DNA from 4 places in the Streptacidiphilus cavernicola genome. Region 3 is predicted to be linked to each of the others. Evidence: riboswitches for the same ligand, from Rfam matches in the RefSeq annotation. Region 3 holds a riboswitch; each other region holds the start of a gene.
What was found. A riboswitch is a leader RNA that binds a small molecule or an ion and turns the genes downstream of it on or off. The one in region 3 is predicted to bind cobalamin.
Positions count from the first base shown of each region.

Region 1: linked by a shared signal. The riboswitch ahead of ACEZDE_RS11875 (ribonucleoside-diphosphate reductase subunit alpha) and the one ahead of metE (5-methyltetrahydropteroyltriglutamate--homocysteine S-methyltransferase) in region 3 are both predicted to bind cobalamin.
Region 2: linked by a shared signal. The riboswitch ahead of cobI (precorrin-2 C(20)-methyltransferase) and the one ahead of metE (5-methyltetrahydropteroyltriglutamate--homocysteine S-methyltransferase) in region 3 are both predicted to bind cobalamin.
Region 4: linked by a shared signal. The riboswitch ahead of ACEZDE_RS28300 (CbtB domain-containing protein) and the one ahead of metE (5-methyltetrahydropteroyltriglutamate--homocysteine S-methyltransferase) in region 3 are both predicted to bind cobalamin.

Region 1 covers NZ_JBHFAB010000007.1:130,035-134,398, reverse strand. Annotated here, with positions in the region: gene ACEZDE_RS11875 (ribonucleoside-diphosphate reductase subunit alpha) at 1-2,411, opposite strand, end outside; cobalamin riboswitch at 2,566-2,712, opposite strand; gene ACEZDE_RS11870 (GNAT family N-acetyltransferase) at 2,731-3,252, opposite strand; gene ACEZDE_RS11865 (hypothetical protein) at 3,411-4,313, shown strand; gene ACEZDE_RS11860 (histidine phosphatase family protein) at 4,364-4,364, opposite strand, start outside.
Region 2 covers NZ_JBHFAB010000020.1:110,557-114,920, reverse strand. Annotated here, with positions in the region: gene cbiE (precorrin-6y C5,15-methyltransferase (decarboxylating) subunit CbiE) at 1-785, opposite strand, end outside; gene cobM (precorrin-4 C(11)-methyltransferase) at 782-1,594, opposite strand; gene cobI (precorrin-2 C(20)-methyltransferase) at 1,591-2,343, opposite strand; cobalamin riboswitch at 2,418-2,560, opposite strand; gene ACEZDE_RS24490 (ATP-binding protein) at 2,743-4,364, shown strand, end outside.
Region 3 covers NZ_JBHFAB010000003.1:294,610-298,973, forward strand. Annotated here, with positions in the region: gene ACEZDE_RS05735 (MBL fold metallo-hydrolase) at 1-1,026, shown strand, start outside; gene ACEZDE_RS05740 (ATP-binding protein) at 1,135-1,734, opposite strand; tRNA gene ACEZDE_RS05745 (tRNA-Leu) at 2,021-2,106, shown strand; cobalamin riboswitch at 2,540-2,760, shown strand; gene metE (5-methyltetrahydropteroyltriglutamate--homocysteine S-methyltransferase) at 2,925-4,364, shown strand, end outside.
Region 4 covers NZ_JBHFAB010000027.1:29,780-34,143, reverse strand. Annotated here, with positions in the region: gene aspT (aspartate-alanine antiporter) at 1-687, opposite strand, end outside; gene ACEZDE_RS28310 (SDR family oxidoreductase) at 808-1,680, opposite strand; gene ACEZDE_RS28305 (winged helix-turn-helix transcriptional regulator) at 1,797-2,177, shown strand; gene ACEZDE_RS28300 (CbtB domain-containing protein) at 2,221-2,439, opposite strand; cobalamin riboswitch at 2,478-2,640, opposite strand; gene ACEZDE_RS28295 (DUF2470 domain-containing protein) at 2,634-3,416, opposite strand; gene ACEZDE_RS28290 (cobalt-precorrin-6A reductase) at 3,546-4,337, shown strand.

The sequences.
Region 1 (4,364 bases), on a different contig from region 3:
CGGGAGCGCAGGTAGTAGGTGGTCTTCAGGCCGACCTTCCAGGCGTACGCGTACATCGAGCTGAGCTTGCCGATGGTGGGCGAGGCCAGGAACAGGTTCAGCGACTGGCTCTGGTCCAGGTACGGCATCCGGGCCGCGGCCAGGTCGATCAGCGCGCGCTGCGGCAGCTCCCAGGCGGTGCGGTAGAGCGAGGCCAGGTCGGCCGGCAGGCCGGGGATGTCCAGCGCGGAGCCGTTGGAGGCGCGCAGCGACTCGCGGGTCGCCGCGTTCCACAGCCCGCGCGCCTTGAGGTCGGCCACCAGGTACGGGTTGACCTGGAGGAACTCCCCGCTCAGGGTCTCCCGCTTGAAGAGGTTGGAGACCTGCGGCTCGATGCACTCGTAGACGCCGGCGATGGAGGCGATGGTCGCGGTCGGCGCGATGGCCAGCAGCAGCGAGTTGCGCAGGCCGGTGCTCGCGATCCGGGCGCGCAGCGCGTCCCAGCGGTCGGGCCAGGCCGGGGGAAGGAAGGTGTGGTGCGAAGCACCGCGGTCAAGGGCGGTGGCGGGCGACGGGAGGGGAAAGTGGTCCGGGTGCAGTTGGCCGCGGGCGGCGCGGGTCTCGTCGTAGGCGTGGTGCCGGCCCAGCCGCTCGGCCAGGTCGGCGCTGGTCTCGTAGGCGGCCAGCATGATCCGCTCGGCGATCCTGGTGGACAGCGCGCGGGCCTCGGCCGAGTCGAAGTCCAGGCGCAGCTTGAAGAAGACGTCCTGAAGGCCCATCACCCCCAGGCCGACCGGCCGCCAGCGGGCGTTGGACGCACCGGCCTCGGGGGTCGGGTAGAAGTTGATGTCGACCACCCGGTCCAGGAAGGTGACCGCGGTGCGGACGGTGGCGTCCAGGCGCTCCCAGTCCATCTCGCCGTCGGCGCCGAGGTGCGCGCCCAGGTTGACCGAGCCGAGGTTGCAGACCGCGGTCTCGCCGTCGTCGGTGACTTCGAGGATCTCGGTGCAGAGATTGGAGGAGTGGACCGTGCGGCCGGGCAGCGCGGTCTGGTTGGCGGCGCGGTTGGAGGCGTCCTTGAAGGTCATCCAGCCGTTGCCGGTCTGCGCCAGGGTGCGCATCATCCGGGCGTAGAGGGTCCGCGCCGGGAGGGTGCGGACGGCGAGTCCTGCCGCCTCGGCCCTGGCGTACGCGGCGTCGAACTCGGCGCCCCACAGGTCGACCAGCTCGGGCACGTCGCCGGGGGAGAACAGCGACCACTCGGTGTCGGCGTCCACCCGGCGCATGAACTCGTCCGGGACCCAGTGCGCCAGGTTGAGGTTGTGGGTGCGCCGGGCCTCCTCGCCCGTGCTGTCCCGCAGCTCAAGGAACTCCTCGACATCGGCGTGCCAGGTCTCCAGGTAGACGCAGGCCGCGCCCTTGCGCCGGCCGCCCTGGTTCACCGCGGCGACCGAGGCGTCCAGGGTGCGCAGGAACGGCACGATGCCGTTGGACTGGCCGTTGGTGCCGCGGATCAGGCTGCCGCGGGAGCGGATCCGGCTGTAGGAGAGGCCGATCCCGCCCGCGTGCTTGCTCAGCCGGGCGATCTGGGCGTAGCGGGAGTAGATCGAGTCCAGCTCGTCCAGCGGGGAGTCCAGCAGGTAGCAGGAGGACATCTGCGGGTGCCGGGTGCCGGAGTTGAACAGGGTGGGGGAGGACGGCAGGTATTCGAGCCGGCTCATCAGCCGGTACAGCTCGGCCACCTCGGCCACGGACTCCTTGCCGCCCGCCCGTCGCCCGCCGCCACCCTTGTCCGAGTCGCTGCGCTCCACGCCTCCCGCCCGTCGCCCGCCGCCACCCTTGTCCGAGTCGCTGCGCTCCACGCCTCCGACCTGGAGGCCGCAGGCCACCCGGAGCAGGAAGTGCTGCGGGGTCTCCAGCACCTGACGGGTGATCGGGTGCCGCAGCAGGTAGCGGGAGTAGACCGTGCGCAGGCCGAAGTACTCGAACCGGTCGTCGCCGGCCGGGTCGACCACCGCGTCCAGGGCCTCGGCGTGGGCGGCGACGAAGGCGGCGGTGTCGTCGCCGATCAGGCCCTCCCGGTGGCCGACCGCGATCGAGGCGGCGAAGCAGGTGGCGCCCTGGCCGGAGGCCTCCTCGCGGATCTCCTCGGCCAGCAGCCGGGCGGCGAGCCGCGAGTACTGCGGGTCCTCGGCGATCAGCGCGGCGGAGGCCTCGATCGCCAGGCCGCGCAGCTCGCTGTAGTCGGCGACCGCGCTGCGCCCGCGCAGGGCGGCGGCGGCGACCCGGCCCGCGTCGATGTGCACCAGGTCGGCGGAGCGCTCGGTGAGGGTGCGCAGCAGGGCGGTGCCGGGGGCGTCCTGGACGTCCGGGCCGGGGCCGTCGCCCTGGTGCGGGACTGTCGTCGCTGCTGCGGTCTCGGTGATCGTCACTTGCGCTCCTCGTTGGCGGCCGGTCGGCGGCGGACCGTCGGCGGGAGGCGTGAGGGAGCGTCACCGGGCGCGCGGAGGCAGCCAGGAACGCGTCCCCGGCCCACCCGCGAGGCCCGGACGTGCGTCGCCCCGGGGGGTGCCGGGACGAGCTGTCGGCAGGTACTCGGACTCGCGGCAGGCCAGGGCGCGAGGGCGCAGGGCACAGCCGCTCACCGCTGCGGGGCAGTCCCGGAATCGCACCGGGTTCCCCTGCGGGACAGCGAGTATGAGCATACATGTAGGGGTGCTTCCAGAAAGCACCCCTACATGTAGTGTCGCGTCACTCCGCTTGTTCGGCGGGGCGGGGCGTGAGCTCGACCGCGTAGGTGAGCAGCGGGATGTCCGGCATCGGCGACCAGTCCCGCTCCGGGGTCCGGACGAAGCCGAGCCGCTCGTAGATGCGGTAGGCGTACACCATGGACGGCTGAGTGGACATCACCACCCGGCGCAGCCCCAGCTCCCCGGCCCGGTCCAGGCAGGCCCGCACCAGCGCCTCGCCGACGCCCCGGCCGCGGGCCGCGGGCGACACCGCGAGCATCCGGAACTCGCCCTCGTCGCCCCGGGCCAGGTCCGCGTACGGCGAGCCGGGCGGGGCGAAGGTCACCGAGCCGAGCAGGGCGCCGTCGGCGGGGTCCACGGCCACCAGCAGCTCGGCCCGGTCGGCGCGGTCGCGGGCGTCGCGCAGCCGCGGTTCGTAGCTGCCTCCGCGGGAGGTGTGGCCGTCGGCGATGAAGGACTCGGCGGTGAGGTGGCCTGCGGCGTCGAGCTCGGAGTCGAGAGCGGGGCGGATGAGGATGTCCATGGGGAGAGTCTGCCGGACCGCCCGGGTCACTCCGGCAGCGGCTCCGGAAGGCGAGGTTTCTGGCGGTATGTCAGATTTGGAGGTGTGTCCGCGGTGGGATCCGGCTCTCCGCGCGTGAGCGGGAGCGAGGGCGGCACCGGATGCGTCGGGCGACGGGGATGCGACGGGGAATCGGACTCGGCCTGGCGGGACTGGCCCTCACCCCGGCAGCCCTGCTCGCCGCCCCAGCACAGGCGGCTGCGCCGCGGGCCCCGGACCCGGGGTCGATCGCGGCCCCGGTGCCTGCGGCCCCGACAACGGCGGCCCCGGTGACTGAGGCCCCGGCGATCGCGGCCCTGACCGCGGCAGCTCCGGCGACTGCGGCCCTGGCGACTGCGGCCCCGGTGACGGCGGCCCCGGTGGCGGCTCTCGCGGGCCCGGCTCCGGCCCCGAGCGCTGTGGTGTGCGGGCGGGATGTGGCGGGGATCGGGCGGCCGCCGTTGGGGTTGGGGTTCTCCGGGCTGCGGGCGTCGTACGACCTGGGCGGTGACTGGTCCGGCTTCACGCTGCGGGCTGGGAACGCCACCCCGGCCGCCTGCCCCGGGGTGCTCCCGGTGGTGGTGTTCGGCGCGCAGGGCACCGCGCTGCGCACCGGCGACCTCCAGGTGCAGTGGCGGGACGGCGGCGGCGCCTGGCAGCGCACCGCGCTGGTCGCCGAGGACGGCCTGCTGGTGGGACTGGTCGGCCCGGCCCGGGGGCTGACCCTGCCGTCCGGGAGCACCCGGCTGCTCCCGATGCGGATGCGCTTCGCGGGCGGCGCGCCCACCGGCCAGTGGGTGACCATGGCGATCGGCTACGAGCCGGTGGCGCTGGACGGGCAGACCGTCCCGCTGCCGGTGGGCGTGTCGGACCCGCACCTGTTCCGGGTGGTGCCGAGGCCGTCCGCGGACGCGCAGTTGGCGCGGACCGGCGGCTCGCCCGCCACCGCGGCGGCCGCGGCCGGGTCCGCGGCGCTGCTCGGCGGCGGAGCGGGCCTGCTGCTGCTGGCCCGGCTGACCCGCCGCCGGTCCGCGCGCCGCTGATCCGCCCCGACTCGCCGCTGATCCGACCGCCGGTCGGGCCGCTGCCCCGGC
Region 2 (4,364 bases), on a different contig from region 3:
CGCACCTCGGCCTTGGTGACCAGCGAGTCCCGGTGCTCGAACGCGTCCTCCGGCAACCCCCAGCCGCCCTCGGCGACCGGCACCGCCCCGGCCACCACCCGCATCGCCCCGACACCCGAGCCCAGGCCCGAGCCCGCGCCCGTGCCACCCCCGCCCGCGCCGTCCACGCCCAGGCACAGCACCACATGCACCCCGGGCCAGTCCCGCCCCGCCGCCTGAGCGGGCGTCACCCGCTCCACCCGCTCCCCGGCGGAGCCCAGGTCCGTGGCGACCACCAGCTCGCGTTCCACCCCCGGCGTCGCCAGCAGCGCCGCCCCGATCTCGGCGGGCCCCGCGCCCGGCGCGGTCAGCACCGCGACCTTGCGCTGCGCGCGGCAGACGTTGAACGCGGTGCGCGGGTCCCGGCCGTGCGCGCTGACCACCACCGCGTCGTCCCAGGGCAGCCCGAGCCGGGCGAACGCCCCGGCCACGCTGCTCACCCCGGGCCGCACGTCCAGCGCCCCGGGCCCGAACCGCTCGGCCAGGCACCGGACGACGCCGAAGAAGCCGGGGTCGCCGGAGGCCAGCACCACGGCCGGTCCCTCGGTCGCGGCGAGCCGGTCCAGCGCCGGTGCGAGCGGGCCGAGCACCACCGCCCGCGGCTCGGCCGGATCGACTCCGGCCGCCAGCAGGTGCCGTCGCGCGCCCAGCACCACTGCTGCCCCGGCGATCAGCCCGGCGGTCGCCGCGCGCCCGTCGCCGGCCGCCTCCGGACCGAGAACGGTGATGCCGGCGCGGGCCGTCACTGCGCCGCGTCGCGCAGGGCGCGCCGCGCGGCCGGGTCCGCCCGGCGGAAGCCGTGGAAGTGGCCGGGGTGGTAGAGGTGGGAGCGGGTGCCGGTCGCCGCGAGCGCCGGGCCGACCAGGAACAGTGTGTGCTTCCACAGCCGGTGCTCCTTGACCGTGGCCTCCAGCGTCTCCAGCGTCCCTTCGAGCACCAACTCGTCCGGCCAGGTGGCCTGGTAGGCGATGACCACGGGCGTGTCCAGCGGGTAGCCGCCCGAGGTCAGCTCCTCGACCAGCTGCTTGGTCCGGGCGGCGGAGAGGAAGACCGCCATGGTGGTGCCGTGCCGGGCGAAGTCGCGGACCTCCTCACCGGGGGGCATCGGCGTCTTGCCGCCGCCCAGCCGGGTCAGGATCACGCTCTGCGCCACCTCGGGGATCGTCAGCTCCCGCTGGGCGATGGCGGCGACGGCGGCGAACGAGGACACCCCGGGCACGATCTCGGTCTCCAGGCCGAGCCCGCGGCAGCGGTCCAGCTGCTCCTGCACCGCGCCCCAGAGCGAGGGGTCGCCGGAGTGGATCCTGGCCACCTTCCGCCCCTCGGCGGCGGCCCGCTGGTAGACCGCGAGCACGTCCTCCATCGGGACCAGCGAGGAGTCCAGCACCTCGGCGTCCGGACGGGCGTGCTCCAGCACCTCGGCCTGGACCAGGCTGGCGGCCCAGATCACCGTGTCGGCCTCGGCTATCGCGCGGGCCGCACGGAACGTCAGCAGGTCGGCCGCGCCAGGACCGGCGCCCACGAAGGTCACTCTGCCGACAGGTCGATCGCTCACAGCTTGCCTCCACGGCGGGTTCGGGTCGCGGGTGCGATCAGGGTCGAGAGGTAGGGGAGCGGGCCGTCCAGCGGGTGCCCGGCCGGGCGGATCCGCTCGTCCGGCAGCCCCAGCGCGGAGCCCCAGACCGCGCTGCCGTCCCGGCCGGTCTCCCGCAGCGCGGCGCCGACCTGGCCCGCGAGCCGTCCGAACTTGTAGGCGACGACGGTGCCGGGCCCGGCCAGGGCGTCCCTGAGCACCTCGGAGCCCGCGGTGACCGGGACCAGGGTGAGCGGTTCGGTGCCCTCGGCCAGGACGGTGCCGCTGCGCGCGGCCAGGTCCTGCATCGCGGTGATCCCGGGGACGGTCTGCACCACCAGCCCCGGCAGCAGCGGGACCAGGGTCTGCGCGAGGTAGGTGAAGGTGGAGTAGACGTTGGGGTCGCCGATCGTGGCGAAGGCCACGTCGCCGTGCTCGCGCAGCAGTTCGGCGACCCGGGCGCCCGCGGCGTCCCAGGCGGCCTCGCGCCGGGAGCGGTTCTCGCGCTCGTTCAGCGCGAAGACGATCCGCTCGACCCGGGCGGCTGTCCCGGCGTCGTCGAGGTGGTGCAGCACGGTGGCCTCGGCGCGGCCGGTCTCCCCGCTGTCCAGCACCGGGACCACGACCGCGGACGCCTCGCGCAGCACCCGTACCGCCTTGACGGTGACCAGCTCGGGGTCGCCGGGGCCCATCCCGACGCCGGTCAGCCGCGGGGGCGCGGCGGGGCTCACCACGGTGCGGGCAGGCAGCGGCGGACGAGGGCGCGGCAGCGCATGGGGACAGTCCTCACTCGGGGTCCGCGCCCCGTGTCGTGGTGACGGCGGCCAGAGTTCCTGGCTCGCGGACGACCGCACCCGGTGTGACGGGGCCGCCGCCCGGTGACAGTGGCGGGACCGCGCCGGAATCGCACCGGACTTCCTCATCATTGCCGCCGTATCAGGCCTCGAAATCCCACCACGCCCGCCGGTGTCCGGTCAACCGGACGCCGGGGTGGCGGGCTGTGGGATGACCCACGTCCGCGGTTCCCGACCGGGTGGCGTTATCGCTGATCACCGGCGCGGAAGCGGATCCTCCCGATACGATCGGGTCAGTGCCGAGCGGTGCGGACCGGCGATGCGTGTGAGGTGGGCATGACCTTCGGCGTGCAGAGCGGTGCTGACCAGGTTCCGCCGTCCCGGGCCTGGGCGAGATCGGGGGAGCTGCCGGCCGAGGTCACCAGCTTCGTCGGCCGCGCGGACGAACTGGCCGCGGTCGAGCGGCTGCTGACACGGGCGCGGATGGTCACCCTGACCGGGCCCGGCGGCGTCGGCAAGACCAGGATCGCCCTGCGCACCGCCGCCGCGCTGCGCGGACGGGAGCAGAACCGGCACCGCGACGGCGTGGTGCTGGTCGAGCTGTCCGCCCTCAAGGACGCCGAACTGCTGCCCCGCGCGGTGTGCGTGGCGCTGGGGATCACCGACCAGACCGTCCGTCCGCCGCTCGACCTGCTCACCGAGCACCTGGCCGAGCGCTCGCTGCTGCTGGTGCTGGACACCTGCGAGCACCTGGTGGACGCCTGCGCCATGCTCGCCGACCTGCTGCTCAGGGACGCCCCCGGGGTCAGCATCCTGGCGACCAGCCGGCAGCCGCTGGACGTCCCCGGCGAGCACACCCTGGTGATCCCGCCGCTGCCGGTGCTGCCGGAGGCCGCGGACGGCGGGGCGGCGGTGGCGCTGTTCGCCCAGCGCGCCGCCGCGGTGCTGCCCGGCTTCGCGCTCACCGAGGCCAACCGGGCCGACGTGCTGGCGCTGTGCCGCCGCCTGGACGGCATCCCGCTGGCGATCGAACTGGCCACGGTGCGGCTGCGGGCGATCCCGCTGGAGCGGTTGGCGGCCCGGCTTGAGGACCGCTTCCGGTTACTGACCGGCGGTCGGCGCACCACCCTGCCCCGGCACCAGACGCTGCGGACCACCATCGGCTGGAGCCACGAGCTGTGCACCCCGGAGGAACGGCTGCTCTGGGCCCGGCTGTCGGTCTTCGCCGGCAGCTTCGACCTGGCAGCGGTGGAGCAGGTCTGCGTGGGCGGCGAGTCCGGCCCGGACGAGGTGGTCGAGCAACTGATCGGCCTGGTCGACAAGTCGGTGGTGCTCCGGGTCGACGAAGCGTCAGGAAGCACCCGCTACCGGCTGCTGGACACGATCCGCGAGTACGGCGGCGAATGGCTGGCGCAGACCGGCGAGGAACCGGCCGTCCGAGCCCGGCACCTGGAGCACTACCGGGCCGGGGTCCGCGACTTCCGCGCCCGGTTCCTGACTGACGATCAGGTCCCGCTGTTCCGCGGGCTGCTGGCCGAGATCGAGAACCTCCGCGCGGCGCTGGGCCACTGTGTCACCGAGGGGACGGCCGAGGAGGCGCTGGTCCTCACCACCGAGCTGTGGGAGTTCTGGGTCTGCTCCGGCCTGCTCGCCGAGGGCCGCTACTGGCTCGAACGCGCACTGGCCCGCTCGCCCGAGCCCACCGCGGCCCGCGCCCTCGCCCTCAGCTGGGGCGCCAACCTCTCGCTGTTCCGCGGCGACCACGACACCGCGCTGCCCGGCCTGCACGAGGCACTGGCCATCGCCGAGGCCCTGGACGACAACCGGCTGCGCACCCACGCGCACCACTTCCTGGCCCAGTCGGCCGGCTGGCGCGGCGACCACGACGCGGTCGGCCGGCACATCCAGGGCGTCTTCGGCTGCATCGAACTGGGCACCGACCCCACCGCCGAGGGGCT
Region 3 (4,364 bases):
GCGGGCGGGCGTGAGGCTGGCAGCGAGGGCGCGGGCGGGCGTGAGGGCGAGGGTGGCGGCGGGATGCAGGCCGCGCCCGGTGCCGCCGAGGGGCGGCAGATCCTCAAGGAGATGCTGTTCGGCAAGCAGCTCCGCCGCCCGACCCGTCCGGTGCCGCTGGTCAGGGACGGGCTGGTCGGCGCGGTCGGCGGGACCGGACTCGCCGTCACCTGGTTCGGTCACTCCACCGCGCTGGTCGAGGTCGAGGGCACCCGGATCCTGCTCGACCCGGTGTGGAGCGAGCGCTGCTCGCCGTCCCAGTCGGTCGGCCCGCGCCGGATCCACCAGCCGCCGGTGCCGCTGGACGCGCTGCCGCGGATCGACGCCGTGGTCATCTCGCACGACCACTACGACCACCTCGACATGCGCAGCATCCGCACCCTCGCCCGTACCCGTCCCGAACTGCGCTTCGTGGTGCCGCTCGGGGTCGGCGCGCACCTGGAGCGCTGGGGCGTCGGCCCGGAGCGGTTCGACGAGCTGGACTGGGAGGAGGAGACCGAGGTCGGCGGGCTGCGGCTGGTGTCCACCTCGGCCCAGCACTTCTCCGGCCGCGGTTTCGCCAACGACGGCACGCTGTGGAGCTCCTGGGCGATCATCGGCGCCGAGCAGCGGGTCTTCTACAGCGGCGACACCGGGTACTTCGACGGCTTCGCGGAGACCGGGGAGCGGCACGGCCCGTTCGACCTGTCGCTGGTCCAGGTCGGCGCGTACAGCAACCACTGGCGTTCGGTGCACATGACCCCGGAGGAGGGAGTGAGTACTCACTTGGACGTCAACCGGGGCCACGACGACCCGGCGAAAGGGTTGTTCGTGCCGGTGCACTGGGGGACCTTCGTGCTGGGGCTGCACGACTGGTCCGAGCCGGTGGAGCGGCTCTGCGTGGACGCCGACGAGCGCGGGGTCCGGATCGCGGTGCCCCGGCCGGGGGAGCGGATCGAGGTCGCGAACCCGCCGAAGGTCGACCACTGGTGGCGCGAGATCATCTGACGGCGTGTCGGCGGGGGCGGTGGCGTCGGCGGCGTGACGGGATTGCAGGCGTCGGCGGGTTCGCCGGGATCACCGATGTCGGTAGGTTCGGCGGACGGTGACGGCCGCTCAGTTCCCCTGCTCGGAGCGCGGCGCGGGCACCGGGAGCGGTAGCGAGGCCCAGACCACCTTGCCGCCGCCCGCGGTGCGCTCGACGTCGTACACCCCGCCCGCCTCCGTGGTGACCGCCTTGACCAGCAGCAGTCCGCGCCCGCCGGTGCGGCCTGACTCCACCTCGTCGCTGTGCAGCGCCCGGGGCCGGTAGGGGTGGCTGTCCTCCACCGACAACCGCACCCAGCCGGAGCCGATCACCACCTCGACCACGATCTGCGGCGACAGCAGCGCGGCGTGCCGCACCGCGTTGGTGACCAGCTCGGAGACGATCAGCAGCATCCCCTGCAGCAGGTCGTCGTACTGCGGCCCGGCCATGCCCTGTGCCGTCAGCAGATCCCGCACCGCGTGCCGCGCCTGCGGCACGGAGCTGTCCACGGCTGGTGCCGCGAACCGCCAGACGCCTTCGACACCGAGGATGCCGGGGGCTCCAGGGGCTCCGGGTGTCCCAGGGGCTCCGGGGGCCCGCGGGGCTGGAGGGCTGGCGCCCGGAGGGTTCGCTGCGGGAGACGGCGTTCCGGAGGCGGGGTCGGGAGGGACTTCTCCGCGGACATGCATGTCGGTGCCGCCATCCTCTGCGCGTACGGGCCCCCGGCGGGTCTTCTGCTGCCGCGCCGGTCGGTCGGCTCATCCGATATGAGACCGCGTGGCTACGCAGTGCACCCGGGCAGATACGTAAACTGCACGCTTCTTGCTCATCTGTGATCGCTAAGGGTGCAAAAGTGATCGGTCGGCACCGTGTCCCGACGCTGTCCCGACGCTGCGGACCCCGGTCAGAAGCACTCCGTTTTCTTGGTATTGTTTCCTTGGTCAGCACGGCGGAGACGCCGCTGGCGATCACCCGGTCCGGGTGGCGGAATGGCAGACGCGCTAGCTTGAGGTGCTAGTGCCCTTCGGGGCGTGGGGGTTCAAGTCCCCCCTCGGACACCAACCAACCAACCAACAACACGAACAGCCCCCCACCAGGGGGCTTTCGTCGTTTCTGGACATTGGCGTGGCCAATCGGAGGCCGTCCGGGGGGCGGAGCAGCAGTTCATGCGAGGTTCCTTTCCAGGGTGTTCGCCGGGGTGTCCAACCACGGCTGCTGCGAGGCCCGAGAACATTGCGTACTTCATCCGCGTCTTCGCTGCTCTGCGGGATCAAGCGGTGTTCGGCGGTGCCGCCTTGAGCGAGATCGAGGTGGCCCGTAGCCGTCTCCAGGCGACCTGAGCCCTGCGGCGGGGAGTGCCAGCCGAGTTGGCAGGCTGGTCGACGCCGAGGGGGTGGCCCCGGCCGGAGGCCGCCTGGCCGTCGGTCGCACCCGACCCCCCGGCTTTATGTCCATGATGTGGGACGGCGGTCACGGTCGTGTTGATTCGGCGTCTAGTCTGGCGGTTGCAGTCGGTTCGCCCTGTCAGCCAGGCAGGCGCGTCGTAAGAGGGAACCCGGTGTGATTCCGGGACTGCCCCGCAGCGGTGAGTGGGAACGACCGCCGTCATCAAGCACTGGGCCCGGGTACGGGTCTGGGAAGCGACGGCCAGTAGGTGTCTGCCCTCGGCAGACGTGCCCGCGAGTCCGAAGACCTGCCACTGCCCGTGCACGCCACAGGTGTGCGCGGAGATCCCGGTGACCTCGTGGGCGGGTCGGCGTACATATCAGGTGGGCACGCGCGGCAGAGCCGCGTCCTGAGCCGCCCGGTGCTGTCGTCCCTTCGCGCCTGCGACCCGTCTCCGGGGTCGTCCAGTGACGTACTCGCGAAGGAGAGTCCCTTGACCAGCAAGCCTGCAGCCGCGGCAGCACGGGCCACCGTGTACGGCTACCCCCGCCAGGGCCCCGAGCGGGAGTTGAAGAAGGCCATCGAGGGCTACTGGAAGGGCCGCGTCACCGCCGACGCCCTCCAGCGCACCGCGGCCGAACTGCGCCGCCAGGCCTGGCAGCAGCTCACCGAGGCCGGTGTGGACGAGGTCCCGACCGGTGACTTCTCCTTCTACGACCACGTGCTGGACACCAGCGTGATGGTCGGCGCGATCCCCGACCGGCACCGTTCGGTCGTCGGGCACGGTAAGGCCGTCGACGCGGACGCGTTGGACGGCTACTTCGCGATGGCCCGGGGCACCCAGGAGGTGGCGCCGCTGGAGATGACCAAGTGGTTCGACACCAACTACCACTACCTGGTCCCCGAACTCGGCCCGAACACGGTCTTCACCGCTGACTCGACCAAGCAGGTCGCCGAGCTGCGCGAGGCGCTGGCCCTCGGCCACAGCGCCCGCCCGGTGCTGGTCGGCCCGGTCACCTACCTGCTGCTGGCCAAGCCCGCCCCCGGCGTGGCCGCCGACTTCCAGCCGATCACCCTGCTCGACCGGTTGCTGCCGGTCTACGCCGAGGTGCTGGCCGACCTGCGCGCCGCGGGGGCCGACTGGGTCCAACTGGACGAGCCTGCCCTGGTGCAGGACCGCACCCCGGCCGACCTCAACACCGTCGCCCGTGCCTACCGCGATCTGGGCGGCCTGGCCGACCGGCCCAAGCTGCTGGTCGCCTCCTACTTCGACCGGCTCGGCGAGGCCCTGCCGGTGCTGGCCAAGGCCCCGATCGAGGGACTGGCGCTGGACTTCACCGGACCCGCCGCCGCCAACCTGGACGCTCTCGCCACGGTCGGCGGCCTGCGCGGCAAGCGCCTGGTTGCGGGCGTGGTCGACGGCCGCAACATCTGGATCAACAACCTCGCCGCCTCGCTGACCACCCTGGGCACCCTGCTCGGCCTGGCCGACCAGGTCGACGTCGCGGCCTCCTGCTCGCTGCTGCACGTCCCGCTGGACGCCGCCCGGGAGCGCGACGTCGACCCCCAGGTCGCCCGCTGGCTGGCCTTCGCCCGGCAGAAGACCACGGAGATCGTCACCCTGGCGCGCGGACTGACCCAGGGCACCGACCTCATCGCCGCCGAACTCGCCGCCAACCGGGCCGGTCTGGAGTCCCGGGCCGGTTCCGCGCTGACCCGCGACCCGGCGGTCCGGGCCCGCAGCGCAGCCGTCACCGACGCCGACACCCGACGCCCGCAGGCCTACCCCGAGCGCGCCGCCGCGCAGCGCGCCGCGCTCGGCCTACCGCTGCTGCCGACCACCACCATCGGCTCCTTCCCGCAGACCGCCGAGCTGCGCAACGCCCGCGCCGACCTGCGTGCCGGACGGATCGACACGGCCGGCTACGAGCAG
Region 4 (4,364 bases), on a different contig from region 3:
CTCGCCGTCCGCGTGCGTCACCATGTGGGCGCGGCCCACGAGTTCGGGCAGCGCCGGGGCGGAGCCCTCCTCGGTGGAACCGCCGCCGAGCTTGGCCCAGAGCTTCTCGGCCTCCTCGCGGATGTCGATCCGCATCAGCGCCGGATAGATCTGGCTGGTCATCAGCACGATGGTGATCAGGCCGACGATGTAGGAGATGGAGTACGCGGTACCGACGTTGGCCTGCAGCTTGCTGATCTGGTCGGCCGGCAGTTTGAGCTTGCCGATCGCGTCCGTCGCCGTGCCGACCACCGCGGACTCGGTGGCGCCGCCCGCCATCAGCCCGGACGCGGTGCCCTGGTCCAGGTTCATGGTCACCGTCGCCACGGCGGTGACGGCGAGCACCGCGACCGCCTCGATCAGCGTGAAGATCCCGTAGCGCAGGCTGTTGCGGTTGAGGCTGGCGAAGAACGAGGGGCCGCTCATATAGCCGAGGGTGAAGATGAACAGCGCGAAGGCGATGTTCTTCACCTCGGAGTTGAGCGCCACCCCGATCGTGCCGACGAAGATCGCGACGATCAGCGTCCCGGCGACACCGCCGAGCGAGATCTTCCACAGCTTCACCCGCCCGATGGCGAACCCGATGGCGAGACACACGAACAGCTGGATCTCGGGGCTGTCCTTGAACAGGTGCTTGATCCACTCCATGGGTCCGAAGTATCCCGGCCGCGCCGGTGCGCGCCCCCGCGCCGCGCTGCGCGCTCCTCCCGATGGCCCAACCCCGGCCGAGGGGGCGCGAGCGGCGGCGCGGGACGCCGAGGGCCCGGGTCAGCCCGCCGTCGGCGCCGCCGCCAGCGCCTGCTTGACCGAGTCCGCCAGCGGGGTGGTGCGGCGGCCGATCAGCCGGGACAGCTCGCCCGGGGTCCCGGCCAGCTCGCCGCGGCCGATGCCTGCGTCCACGTCGGCGAACATCCGGGCGACCGGCTCGGGCAGCCCGGCGCCGACCATGATCTGCACATGCTCCTCGAACGGCACGTCGTGGTGGACCACCGGCTTGCCGGACTGCGCGGCGATCTCGGCCGCGAGCTCGCTGAAGCTCCAGGCGGTGTCGCCGCTCAGCTCGTACACCGCGTTCCGGTGGCCCTCGGTGGTCAGCACCACGGCCGCCGCCTCGGCGTAGTCGCGGCGCGCGGCGGAGGCGACCCTGCCGTCGCCGCTGCTGCCGGTGACCGCGCCGAACTGCAGGTAGGTGCCCAGCTGGGCGGTGTAGACCTCGGTGTACCAGGCGTTCCGCAGCAGCGCGTACGGGACGCCCGAGGCGCGCAGCAGCGCCTCGGTGGCGTGGTGGTCGTCGGCGAGGGCGAAGGTGGTGTCGTCGCCGCCGAAGATGCTGGTGTAGGCGAGCAGGCCGACCCCGGCCTGCTTCGCCGCCTCGATCACGGCGCGGTGCTGCTCCACCCGCGCGCCCATGTCGGTGCCGGAGATCAGCAGCACCCGGTCCACCCCGGTCAGGGCGGTCCGCAGCGTCTCGGGCTCGCTGTAGTCGGCCTGCCGGACGTCCACCCCGAGCGCGGCCAGGTCGGCGGCCTTCTCGGGGTCGCGGACGGCGACGGCGACCTCGGTCGCGGGCACCCGCTCCAGCAGGCTCTCGACGACGAGGCGGCCGAGCTGGCCGGTGGCGGCGGTGACGAGGATGGTCATGGTGGGCGTTCCGATCGTGGTGAGGGGAGAACGGCGCCGGTGCGCCGCTTCACCCTCCCCACGCTAGGCACGGTACTTCCGAATCGGAAGTACCCACTTTGAAGTAAGCTGGTGTCATGAGTGCGATACCGCCGTTCACCGTCTACGACAAGGCCTGCCCGTCCCGGTTGGTGCTGGAGCACGTCACCAGCCGCTGGGGGGTCCTGGCACTGGCCGCGCTGCGGGAGCGGACCTACCGCTTCAGCGAGCTGCGGCGGCGGATCGAGGGGGTGAGCGAGAAGATGCTGGCGCAGACCCTGCAGACACTGGAGCGGGACGGCTTCGTGCTGCGGGTGGCGCATCCGGAGATCCCGCCCCGGGTCGAGTACAGCCTCACCGGGCCGGGACGGGAGGCCGCCGAGCTGGTCGTCGACCTGGTGCAGTGGGTCGAGCAGCAGATGCCGCAGGTGATCGAGTCCCAGCGGCAGCGGGACGCGCTGCGCGCCGAGGCGTCCTGACCCGGCCGCGGCACGCCGGTGACGGTGCGTGGGTGGTGCTACGTCAGTGGCAGGGGAAGCCGAGGAAGTGCCGGGAGTCGTGGACGAACTCGTGGATGTGCATGTCGTTCCCGAACACCGAGTAGGCGCCCTGGTCCACCCCGATGAAGTAGTACACCGCGAACGCGATCAGCGCGGTGCCGACCAGCCACAGCACCGCCTTGGACACCGGCAGGACGACCGGCGTGGCTATCACGGCGGGGGGTGCGGACAGACTGCTCATGACAGAGCCTCCTTGAGCGGGATCGTGCGTCCCTCAGTGAATGGAGCGGAGCGACGGACGACTGTCTGACTCGCCGTCACCGACCTTCGACCTGCCGACCGGTGACCGCTCACAGTGGCGCGACCGCGCTGGATTCCCACCAGCTTCCTCGTGCCATCACTCACGGTTGACAGTACGGACCTGTACGCGACGCGTCAATCACGCCGGACCGCCGGGCGCTGCTCCCCGTGCCCGGCCAGCAGCGCGTGCAGCCGTCGGCCGACCTGGTCGGCGTCCGGCAGCGGCTCCCCGAACGACAACCGGACGTCCTGGTGCGGCGGGTGGGCATGGCGCCGGCCACCGGGCCACTCCCGGGACAGCCGTAGCACGATGCCGTAGCGGTCCAGCGCGAGCGGGCTCACCTCGGTTACCCCGTACAGCAGTTGAGGATCAATCAGACCGAGCAGCGCGGCCACGTGGCCCTGGTGGTCCTCGGCGAGGTGGAGCAGCAGCGCGGCCTCGACCACGGCCAGCGGGTCGGGTTCGGCCCGCAGCAGCTCCGCCGGGTCGACCAGACCGTCCGCGCCGGGTGTGGCGAGCGCCACGTGCCGGACGTCCACCGGCAGCGACAGCATCCCCTCCGGTTCGGTGCGCCCGCGCGACGACAGCATCCCGGCGATCCTGACCCGGGCGCGGATCCGCTGCCGGACCGCCAGCGGTGCGACGTCGGTCCACTCCAGCGCCACCGGCAGCCCGCCGCCCTCCCCCGCGACCATCGCCGCCTCCCGGGCCAGCCTGCTGTCCAGCGGCACCCGCAGCCGCAGTTCCGCCCGCTCCTCGGCCCGCTCCTCCGTCCGCTCGACCACGGCGATGTCCGACCCGAGCAGTTCATGCCTGCTCCCGTTGGCGACGGCGGTGAGCGAGGTGGCCGCCCGCAGCACGCTGCGCACCACCTCCGCGTCCGACGGCTCGTACGCGCGCGACTCTGACCCGACCACTCGGCAGCCCTCCTCTAGTTAGGCAAGCCTTACCTTATCTTGAGGTCGAGGGGCTGCCAAGCACACCCGCCCGCTACGGTGGGCACCGGCACCCGGTCAGTGCCCTTGACCACGGAGGTGACAGTGCCGATGACCCGTCATGTGCTGGTGCTCGGCGGGACCGGTGAGGCACGTCTGCTGGCCGCCGCGCTGGTGCGCGAGCCCGGCGTGGCGGTGACCAGCGCGCTGGCGGGCCGGGTGGCCGAACCCCGGCTGCCGCGGGGGCGGGTCAGGATCGGCGGCTTCGGCGGTGCGGACGGGCTGGCGGCGTGGCTGCGCGAGCAGGACGTCGCCGCGGTGGTCGACGCCACGCATCCGTTCGCCGCCCGGATCAGCGCGAACGCCGTCCGGGCGGCGGCCGGGGCCGGAATCCCGCTGCTGGCGCTGCGCAGGCCGGGCTGGACCGCGACCGAGGGCGACCGCTGGCACCCGGCCGACTCCGCGGCGGAGGCGGCAGAGCTGCTACCGGGGCTGCTGCGGGAGGCGGCCGGGACGCCGGAGGCGGCTGGGCGGGTGTTTCTGACGACGGGTCGGATGGGGCTTGCGGAGTTCGCCGGGCGGGCGGAGTTGGCCCGGCGGTTTGTGCTGCTGCGGGCGGTGGAGCGGCCGGAGCAGCCGCTCCCCCCGGCCTGGCGGCTGCTGCTGGACCGGGGCCCGTTCACCCTGGACGGCGAACGCGCGCTGCTGCGCGAGCACCGGATCGACGTCCTGGTCACCAAGGACAGCGGCGGCGCGGCCACCGCCGCCAAGCTCACCGCCGCGCGTGAGGCCGGACTGCCGGTGGTGCTGCTGCGACGCCCTCCGGCCCCGCCGGGGGTGCGGACCGTCCCGGACCCGGACGCCGCCGTCCGGCTGCTGCGCCTGCTCCTGCGCGACGACTGACCCGCCCTCAGCGACCGCCACACCTCA